DNA from 2 places in the Cellulosimicrobium composti genome. Region 2 is predicted to be linked to the other one. Evidence: riboswitches for the same ligand, from Rfam matches in the RefSeq annotation. Region 2 holds a riboswitch; the other holds the start of a gene.
The links. Region 2 has a riboswitch for thiamine pyrophosphate ahead of GYH36_RS14895 (TenA family protein). Riboswitches for the same ligand answer to the same signal wherever they lie in the genome.
Positions count from the first base shown of each region.

Region 1: it holds a riboswitch for thiamine pyrophosphate, as region 2 does, so the genes downstream of both, thiD (bifunctional hydroxymethylpyrimidine kinase/phosphomethylpyrimidine kinase) here and GYH36_RS14895 (TenA family protein) in region 2, are expected to answer to the same signal.

Region 1 is NZ_JAAFAN010000026.1:14,322-18,899, reverse strand. It holds gene pheT (phenylalanine--tRNA ligase subunit beta) at 1-1,259, shown strand, start outside; gene GYH36_RS09400 (SDR family oxidoreductase) at 1,256-2,143, shown strand; TPP riboswitch at 2,252-2,349, shown strand; gene thiD (bifunctional hydroxymethylpyrimidine kinase/phosphomethylpyrimidine kinase) at 2,342-3,265, shown strand; gene GYH36_RS09390 (hypothetical protein) at 3,326-4,147, shown strand; gene GYH36_RS09385 (DUF4862 family protein) at 4,160-4,578, opposite strand, start outside.
Region 2 is NZ_JAAFAN010000056.1:3,732-8,309, reverse strand. It holds gene GYH36_RS14915 (NAD(P)/FAD-dependent oxidoreductase) at 1-108, shown strand, start outside; tRNA gene GYH36_RS14910 (tRNA-Leu) at 237-313, shown strand; gene GYH36_RS14905 (VOC family protein) at 329-730, opposite strand; gene GYH36_RS14900 (VOC family protein) at 863-1,777, opposite strand; TPP riboswitch at 1,863-1,991, shown strand; gene GYH36_RS14895 (TenA family protein) at 1,982-2,734, shown strand; gene GYH36_RS20095 (helix-turn-helix domain-containing protein) at 2,811-3,263, shown strand; gene GYH36_RS14885 (DUF6882 domain-containing protein) at 3,320-4,276, shown strand; gene GYH36_RS14880 (ClpP family protease) at 4,309-4,578, opposite strand, start outside.

The DNA.
Region 1 (4,578 bases), on a different contig from region 2:
CCGTGGGCGAGGCCGAGCGTCTCGTCGGCGTGCCGTACACGCTCGAGCAGGTCGTCGGCACGCTCGGCGCGATCGGGTGCACGGTCGAGGCCGACGACGTCGACGCGACGGGCGTGCTCGTCGTGACGCCGCCGTCGTGGCGGCCCGACCTCACGGAGCCGGCCGAGCTCGTCGAGGAGGTCGCGCGACTCGTCGGCTACGACGAGATCCCGTCGCTGCTGCCCGCGGCCCCGGGTGGTCGTGGCCTCACGCGCGAGCAGCGCGTGCGCCGGTCCGTCGCGCGGGCGCTCGCCGAGGACGGTTTCGTCGAGACGCTGAGCTACCCGTTCGTGGGTGCCGCCGAGCTCGACGCGCTGCGCATCCCCGCGGACGACGAGCGTCGCCGCGCGCTACGCCTCGTCAACCCGCTCGCGGACGACCGCCCGCTCCTGCGCACCGACGTGCTGAGCACGCTCCTGGAGACCACGCGCCGCAACGTCGGCCGCGGTCTCACGGACGTCGCGCTGTTCGAGGTCGGTCTCGTCACGCACCCGCGCCCCGGCGCGCCGGCCGCGCCGTCGCTCCCCGGCGGCGTGCGTCCGGGCGACGACGAGCTGGCCGCGATCGACGCCGCGCTCCCGGCGCAGCCCCGGCACGTCGCGGGGGTCCTCGTGGGCCGTCGGGAGCGCGCCGGCTGGTGGGGCCCGGGCCGCGCCGCTGACTGGACCGACGCGCTCGGGGCGGCCCGCCGGGTCGCCGCGCGCGCCGGCGCGGAGGTCGGCGTCGTCGCCGACACCGGGCGCGCGCCGTTCCACCCCGGGCGGTGCGCGCGCCTCGAGCTCGCGGACGGGACCGTCGTCGGGCACGCGGGCGAGCTGCACCCCAAGGTGCTCGAGAACGTCGGCCTGCCGGCGCGGACGGTCGCGTTCGAGGTCGATCTCTCGGCGCTCGTCGCGGGCGCGTCCGACGCGCCCGTGCAGGCGACGCCCGTCTCGGGCTTCCCCGCGGCGAAGGAGGACCTCGCGTTCGTCGTCGACGAGTCGGTGACCGCGGAGTCGCTGCGGGCGGCGATCGTCGAGGGCGCCGGCGGGCTGGCCGAGGAGGTCGCGCTGTTCGACGTCTTCACGGGCGAGCAGGTGGGCGCCGGGCGCAAGTCGCTCGCGTTCTCGCTGCGGCTGCGTGCCGCGGACCGCACCCTCACCGCGGACGACGTCGCGCGCGTCCGCGAGGGCGCCGTCACCGCCGCGCGCGAGCGGGTCGGCGCGGAGCTGCGCGCATGAGCGGGCCGGGCCCCGCGGGCGCCGTCGCGCCCGCCCGGACCGCGCTCGTCACGGGCGCGTCCCGCGGCATCGGCCGCGCGATCGCCGTCGGGCTCGCCGCGGCCGGCCTCGACGTCGCGCTCCTCGCGCGCGACGCCGACCGTCTCGCCGGGGTCGCCGCGGAGATCGCCGCGCTCGGCGAGCGGGACGGCGCGGCCGGTCGCGCCGTCGTCGTGACGGCGGACGTCACGGACGCCGGCGCGGTCGCCGCCGCGGTGCGCGCGGCGGAGGACGCCCTCGGCGGCGTCGACCTCCTCGTCAACAACGCGGGCCGCGTCGACGCCGAGGTGCCGCTGTGGGAGGCGGACCCCGACGAGTGGTGGGCGATCGTCGAGACGAACGTCCGCGGGCCGTTCCTCCTCGCGCGTGCGGTCGTGCCGGGCATGCTCGCCCGGGGCGGGGGCCGCGTCGTCGACCTCAACAGCGGCGCGGGCTCGCACGACATGGACGGCGCGAGCGCGTACAACGCGAGCAAGACGGCGCTCCTGCGGATCGGCGCGAACCTGCACCGGTCCGGGTTCGACCGCGGCCTGCGCACGTTCGAGGTCTCGCCGGGCGTGGTGCAGACCGACATGACCGCGTCGATGACCATGCACGAGGGCCGCACCGAGTGGACGCCCGTGGAGCGCACGGTCGAGATGGTAGTCGCGATCGCGGCGGGCGAGCTCGACGCGTTCTCCGGCGCGTTCGTGCGCGTCACGCACGACTCGCCGCAGTCGCTGCGGGCGGCGCTCGTGGCGGGGGAGCGCGACGGGCGCGCGGTCCCCGGCCAGGACGGGCGACGCCTGCGCGTCACGCGCTGGGGCGACGACGACCCGATGCCGGGCGCGCTCCCGGCGCGCTGAGGGGCGCGACAGCAGGACGTGGGCGGAGCCCGTCCCGGCGACGCCGGGGCGGGCTCCGCCGCGTCACGGGCACCCTGCCGGGGCCGGCGCGCGGCGTCGTAGGATGCGGTGACCGACACGGGGTGCCCCGCGCACGCGGGGCTGAGATCACACCCGTCGAACCTGCTCTGGCTCGTACCAGCGAAGGGATGTCCGCCGATGCCGCTCACCGTGCCCTCCGTCACCCCCGCCGTCGCGCCCGGACCCGGGAGCGCGACCTCCGACGACGCGCCCTCGCGCCCGCGCGTGCTCTCGGTCGCCGGGACGGACCCGACCGGCGGGGCGGGCATCCAGGCCGACCTCAAGGCGTTCTGCGCGCACGGCGCGTACGGCATGGCCGTCACGACGGCGCTCGTCGCGCAGAACACGCACGGCGTCCGGTCGGTGCACGTGCCCGGCCCGGGGTTCCTGCGCGAGCAGCTCGACGCCGTCTCCGACGACGTGCACGTCGACGCGGTGAAGATCGGCATGGTCGCCGACGCGGCGAACGGTCGCACGATCGCCTCGTGGCTGGACGCGCTCGTCGCCGAGCGCGCACGCACCGGCGCGCCGCGGCCCTGGGTCGTGCTCGACCCGGTCATGGTCGCGACGTCGGGCCACCGGCTGCTCGACGAGGGCGCCGAGGACGCGGTGCGCGACCTCGCGACGCGCGCGGACGTCGTCACGCCCAACCTGCCCGAGCTCGGGGTGCTGACCCGCCGCCCCGCTGCCACGACCTGGGACGACGCGCTCGCGCAGGCGGCCGCGTACGCCCGGGCGAGCGGCGCCGGCGTGCTGCTCAAGGGCGGGCACCTCACGGGCGGCGCCTCGCCCGACGCGCTCGTCGTCCCGGTCGCGGACGACGTGCGCGTGACGACGTTCGACGCCGAGCGCGTCGACACCCCGCACACGCACGGCACCGGGTGCTCCCTCTCCGCGGCGCTCGCGGCCCTGCGCCCGCGCCGCGCGAGCTGGGAGGACGCGGCGCGCGACGCGAAGGCGTGGCTCACGGGCGCCCTGCGCGCGGGTGCGGCGCTGCGCGTCGGGAGCGGGCGCGGTCCCGTGGACCACCTGCACGCCGTGGCCGCGCCCGTCGGCGGCTAGCACCGCCGGACGGGCTCGCGACGGTGGCGCGCCGGGCGCGCCGGTGCTACACCGTCCTCCATGACGAACGACCTCGGTGCTCCGGCCCCGTCGCGCGGCCGCCTGCTCGCCGCGCGCGCCGTCGCCGTCGTGGCGGCGCTGTTCTGGGGCGTCCTCTTCTTCGGCCTCGTCGACCTCGCGACCGTCGTGCTGCAGGACGAGCGGTTCGCCCGGCACTACCTGGTGGAGGCGGGCTGGGGCCTGCTCTACACGGGCCTCGCCATGTTCCCGCTCCTCGCATGGGCCGTCCGGCCCCGCGCGACGGTGCTGCTGCAGGGGGTGCTCGTGACGGGTGCTGCCGTCGCGCTCGCCGGGCTCGTGGCGGGCGCGTTCGGGCAGCTCCTGCCCGCCCTCGGGCTCGCGGCGTCCGCGCTCGTCCCCGCCGTCCTCGCACGGCAGGACCTGCGCCCCGCGCGCGTCACGCCCCGGGCGGTGCACCCCGCGCTCGCCGGGCTCGCGCTCGCGGGCCTGGGCGGCGCGGTCGCCTACGCGGTCGCCGTGCTGCGCGCGGCCGCGGCGGGCGAGCCCGACGACGAGACGTGGGGCCTCCAGCACCTGCCGATGCAGGCGGGGCTCGGGCTCGCGCTCGCGGCGTGCGCGCTCGCCGTCGCCGTCGTGCACGCGGGCGGCGCCGCGCGGTGGCGCGCCGGGGTGGTGCCGCCCGCGCTCGTGGCCGTGTCCCTCGGCGCGTGCTCGGTGCTCTACCCGGAGCACCTCGCGAGCCTCGGGACGGTGGGCGGGGTCGCGTGCGCGGCGTGGGGTGCCGCGCTCGGCGCGTGCGGGGTCCTGCTCCCCGACACGCGCGTGCTGGGCCGCGCCGCGCCCGCGACCCCGCGCCGCTGACGCCGGCAGGCGTCACACCCCCTGGGGGACCTCCCGGACGCCCGCCGACCAGGCGGGCTCGACGTCGGCGAGGGCGGCGCGCACGACCGCGACGGTCGCGCGCGCGACGGCGAGGCGCTGCGCGGGGGACGCGTCGAGCGGGCGGGTCGTGACCTTCGCCCCGACGACGGGGACCGGGCCGCACGCCACGAGGAACGCCCGCACCTCGTCCGGGCCGAGGATCGACTCGTCGGAGCCGGGCAGCGCCGGGTCGGGGCCGTGCGGCGGCACGTGCGCGTCGTCCCACGGCCCGCCCCAGCGGCCCGCCACCCCCGCGGCCCCCGAGAGCATCGCGCTCGCGAGCAGCCCGGCGCCCGCCGCGGCGCGCGCGTGCTCGACGGGCGTGGCGGCGCTGCGGCCCTCGATCGCGGAGCGTCCCCAGTTGAGCCCGA
Region 2 (4,578 bases):
GACGGCGAGCCGGTCAAGCAGACCGCGCAGGGGTCGGCCGCAGCCGCCGAGTCCGGCGCGGGCACGGTCGACGCGGACGACCGGACGCCTGCCGCCAAGGCGTCCTGACCGCACGCCGGGACTCCCGGCGTCCTGCCCGACGACGAGGGGCGAGCCGCACGCGCGGCTCGCCCCTCGTCGTTCCCCGGCTCCGGTCGGCGGCCGGGGCCGAGCACGTCGCGGTAGATTCGGCGCGCGCCCCCATGGCCCAACTGGCAGAGGCAGCCGGCTTAAACCCGGCGTGTTCCGGGTTCGAGTCCCGGTGGGGGCACCACGAGCCGGTGCCGCGCTACGAGAGCCCTGTCGGCCCCTCGGGCTCGGCGGGCGGCGTCGCCGCCTGGCCGAGGACGACGACCGTGCCGTCCGGGTCCTGCACGCGCGCGACGCGTTCGCCCCAGGGCTGGTCCGTCGGCGGCTCGAGCACGGGGACGCCCGCGGCGGCGAGGTGCTCGACGGCGCGGTCGCAGTCGTCGACGTAGACCCACAGCGCGGTGCGCGGCACGCCCGCGGGCGCCGTGCCGTCGTCGAGGCCGATCCCGAGCGGCGACCCGCCCACGTGCACGCTCACGTAGACGGGCGGCCCGTCGTCGGGAAAGGCGTACTCGACCGTCCCGCGCAGCAGGTCGCGGTAGAAGCCGAGCGACCGCTCGACGTCGGCGACGGTCAGGATCGGGAAGAGGCTGCGGAACATGGCGTCGCTCCTCGGTGCACGCTGCGGAACCTCCCCCATGGTGCGCGCCGGACGGCCGGACCGCCCTCCGAGCGGCCGCGACCGACGGGCGGGCCGTCAGGTGCCGGCCCGGCCCGACGGGCGGCCCGGCGCTCAGCGCGCGAGGAGCTCGTCGGTCGTCGTGCCGGGCAGGGACAGCGTGACGCGCGTGCCCCACGGGTCGTGCACGACGACCGAGCGACCGTCGTCGGCGTGCTGCAGCCCGCGGCTGCGCAGGCGCGCGACGAGGGCGTCGAGGTCCTCGCGGCCGGGCACGGTGATCGCGACGTCCCCGAGCCCGAGGCTCGCGGCCCGCGGCCCGGCGCCCGCGCTGTTCCAGACGTTCATCGCGACGTGGTGGTGGTAGCCGCCGGCGGACGCGAACAGGGCGCCGCTGTACCCGCTCAGCGTCGCCTCGAACCCGAGGGCGTCGACGTAGAAGTCGCGCGCCGTCGCGACGTCGCCCACCTGGAGGTGCACGTGGCCGACGCGCCCGGCGAGCGACGGGCCGGCGTCGTACGCGTCCTGGGTGAGGTGGGAGCGCAGGTAGGCGTTCGGGTCGAGGAACGTCGTGGTCATGAGGATCTGGCCGCGCTCGCGCACCCACGTCTCGCGCGGGCGGTCCGTGTAGAGCTCGACGCCGTTGCCCTCGGGGTCGGTGAAGTAGAACGCCTCGCTGACGAGGTGGTCGCTCGACCCGACGAAGGAGCCGCGGCGGTCCTGCGCGGCGCGGTAGACGGTCGCGGCGAGGCTCGGTGCGTCGTCGAAGAGGAACGCCGTGTGGAACAGCCCGGCCTGGCGCGGGTCGACGGGCGGCAGGCCCGGGGTGTGGACGAGGCGCAGCATCGGCGTCGTGCCGCGGCCGAGCACGCGGTGCACCTCGGTGCCGCGCGTGCGCTCCTCGAGCGGCGCGAGCGCGAACGCGCCCGTGTAGTAGGACGTCATCTGCTCGAGGTCGCCGACGCGCAGCGTGACGGCGTCCATGCTCGTGGACGGTGACAGGGACCGGTCGGTCGGGGTGCTCGTCATGGTGGCTCCAACTGTTGTCGCTACAACTATATTCCCACACTCGCGAGCGTGCTCCCGACGCGCGCCCGTCCTTGCTAGGGTCGCCCCGAACCACGCGGGGTGTCCCGTCCGGGCGTGCGCCCGGGCCGAGGGACTGAGACGAGCGGTACGGCCGCCCGGACCCGTCGAACCTGATCTCGCTAGCACGAGCGGAGGAACGTGGGCATGACGACGCCTGCTGCCATCACCCGGACCCCTGTCCTCGCGGACGACCCGACCGCGCTCGTCCGGCCCGGGGAGGGCGGCTTCACGGCCGGCCTCGCCCGCCGGTACGCGCCCCTCTTCGACGCCTTCTACGACCACCCGTTCCTCGCCGGCCTGCGCGACGGGTCCGTCGACCCGGCGGCCGTGCGGCACTACGTGGGCCAGGACCACCAGTACCTCACGGCCTACCTGCGCTGCTACGGGCTCGGCATGGCCCTCGCGCCCGACCGGTCGTGGGCGCAGTACTTCCACGACAAGGCGGGGTTCCTCCTCGACGACGAGTCCCACGCGCACCACGCGATGTGCGACTTCCTCGGGGTGACGTACGAGGAGGCGCAGACGGACCGCCTCGCCCCGAGCGCGCAGGCGTACGTCGACCACATGCTCGCCGCCGGCCGTGACTCGCTCGGCGTCCTCCTCGCGGCGCTCCTGCCGTGCCCGTGGACCTACATCTGGTCCGCCCGGCGGTTCTGGCTCGCCGAGCGTGCGACGACACCGGGCGCGATCGGGGACGACCACCCCCTCGCCGGCTGGTGGGCGTTCTACGCCGCCGAGCGGACCGAGGGCGTCCTCGCGGACCTGCGCGCGCGCCTCGACGCGCTCGCCGCGGACGCGGGCGAGGCCGAGCGCGCCCGCATGGAGCGCGCGTTCGAGCAGAGCTGCCGCCACGAGACCCGGTTCTGGCAGATGGCCTGGTCGCTCGAGGACTGGTGACGGCGCCGCTTACGCCAGGAGCAGATCCGCGCCCGGGGGCCTCGGCACCCGGGCGCGGCGCGGGTAGCGTGACCGCATGGACGTGACGAGCGCCACGGCGGCGACCCACCGTTCCCGCGGCGACGGGCGGCCGGAGCCGCTCCTGCGGCACGTCATCGGCGGCATCCTGCGGCGGGCGCGGCGCGCGCAGGGACGCACGCTCGTCGACGTCGCGGCCGCCGCGCGCGTGTCCACCGCGTACCTCTCGGAGATCGAGCGCGGTCGCAAGGAGGCCTCCTCGGAGGTGCTCGCCGCGGTGTGCGGCGCGCTCGGCCTGCGGCTCGTCGACCTCGTGGCGCGCACGGGGGAGGAGCTGCGGCCGGTCGCGCCCGTGCGCGTCCTGTCCGCGGTCCGCGAGCGCGGCGCGCTCTCCGCGCCCCGGCACCCCGCCCCCGTGGGCGAGCCGGTGCGCGACCTGCCCGTCGCGCGCGCCGTGCGCACGCTGCCGTCAGGCGCGCGCACCCCGGACGCCCTCCTCGTCGCCGCCTGACCCGGACGGCGTGTCGCGCCGGGTCCGGAGGTGCGACGCGCGGTTACGGTCGGTCCATGACGGAGCCGCAGACCGACGGCGCGGCGGCGCCGGGCGCGCCGACCCTCCAGGACCTCGTCGACGAGGCCGCGTTCGTCTCGCACGAGCACCAGCTCCACCTCGCGGACCTCCACGGCGACGACGCCTGGAACGCCGACCTGGTCGCGGGCACGCTGACGTTCACCGCGCCCGACGGCGGGACGACGACGTGCCGGGTCCAGTTCCTCGGCACCGCGGCACCAGGTCCGGGGACCTGGATGTGGGCGTGGAACAACGTCAACGGCTTCCCCGACGCCGTGCTCGACGCCGCCGAGCGGACCCGTGCGACCGGGCTCCGCGAGGCCGAGGAACCCGAGCACCCGCTCACCGACGACCTGCCGTACCGCTACACGCTCGCGGCGAAGGCGGTGACCCGGTCCTGGACCCACTACAGCGCGCCCGTCGGGGGCGGGACGCGCGCGTGGCTCCTCGTCGAGCACGACGACCTCGTCCTGCCCGCACCCACCGTGCCGCGGGTCGTGCGCACGCTCAGCGAGGGCCTGCTCTCCACGACGGTCGTCGACCACCGGCGCGCCCTCGCGTCCTACGCGTCGGTGCGCGGCCTCGAGACGTCGCAGGACGTGGCCGGGTCGGTGACGCTCGTCGTGCCCGACGGGACGGTGACCGTGAGCTTCGACGACGCCGGACGCCTCGCCGGCATCGCGGCGTCGTCGTCCCCGGCTTCCGGACCGGAGCCCGAGACAGAGCTCGATCCCGCACCGGAGCCTGCGGTCGAGCCGGCACCCGTGGCCGCGCCCGAGCCCGAGGCCGCTCCCGAGCCTGGGCCGGAGCCTGAGACGCCTCGGCCCACGACGCCGGACGCCGGCCCCGCGCCCGAGGAGCCGACCCCCGGCCCCGCGGCGGACGCCGTCGTCGACCCGCCCGCCGACCGGCCGGAGCCGCGCCGCCGGTCGTGGTTCCGGCGGCGCGGGTAGACCTCCGCGCCGAGCGCGTCACGACCTGGGCGTCACGCCGCCGTGGCGAGCTTGCGCGACGTCACGACGGCGTCGGCGATCCCGTACTCGACGGCCTGGCGCGCGGTGAGCACGAGGTCGCGGTCGGTGTCGGCGCGCAGGCGCTCGACGGTCTGGCCCGTGTGCCGCGACAGGACCTCCTCCGTCTCCGAGCGGATGCGCAGGATCTCCTCCGCCTGGATCGACAGGTCGGAGATGGTGCCCTCGCCGCCGCCGGACGGCTGGTGCAGCAGGACGCGCGAGTGCTCGAGCACGAACCGCTT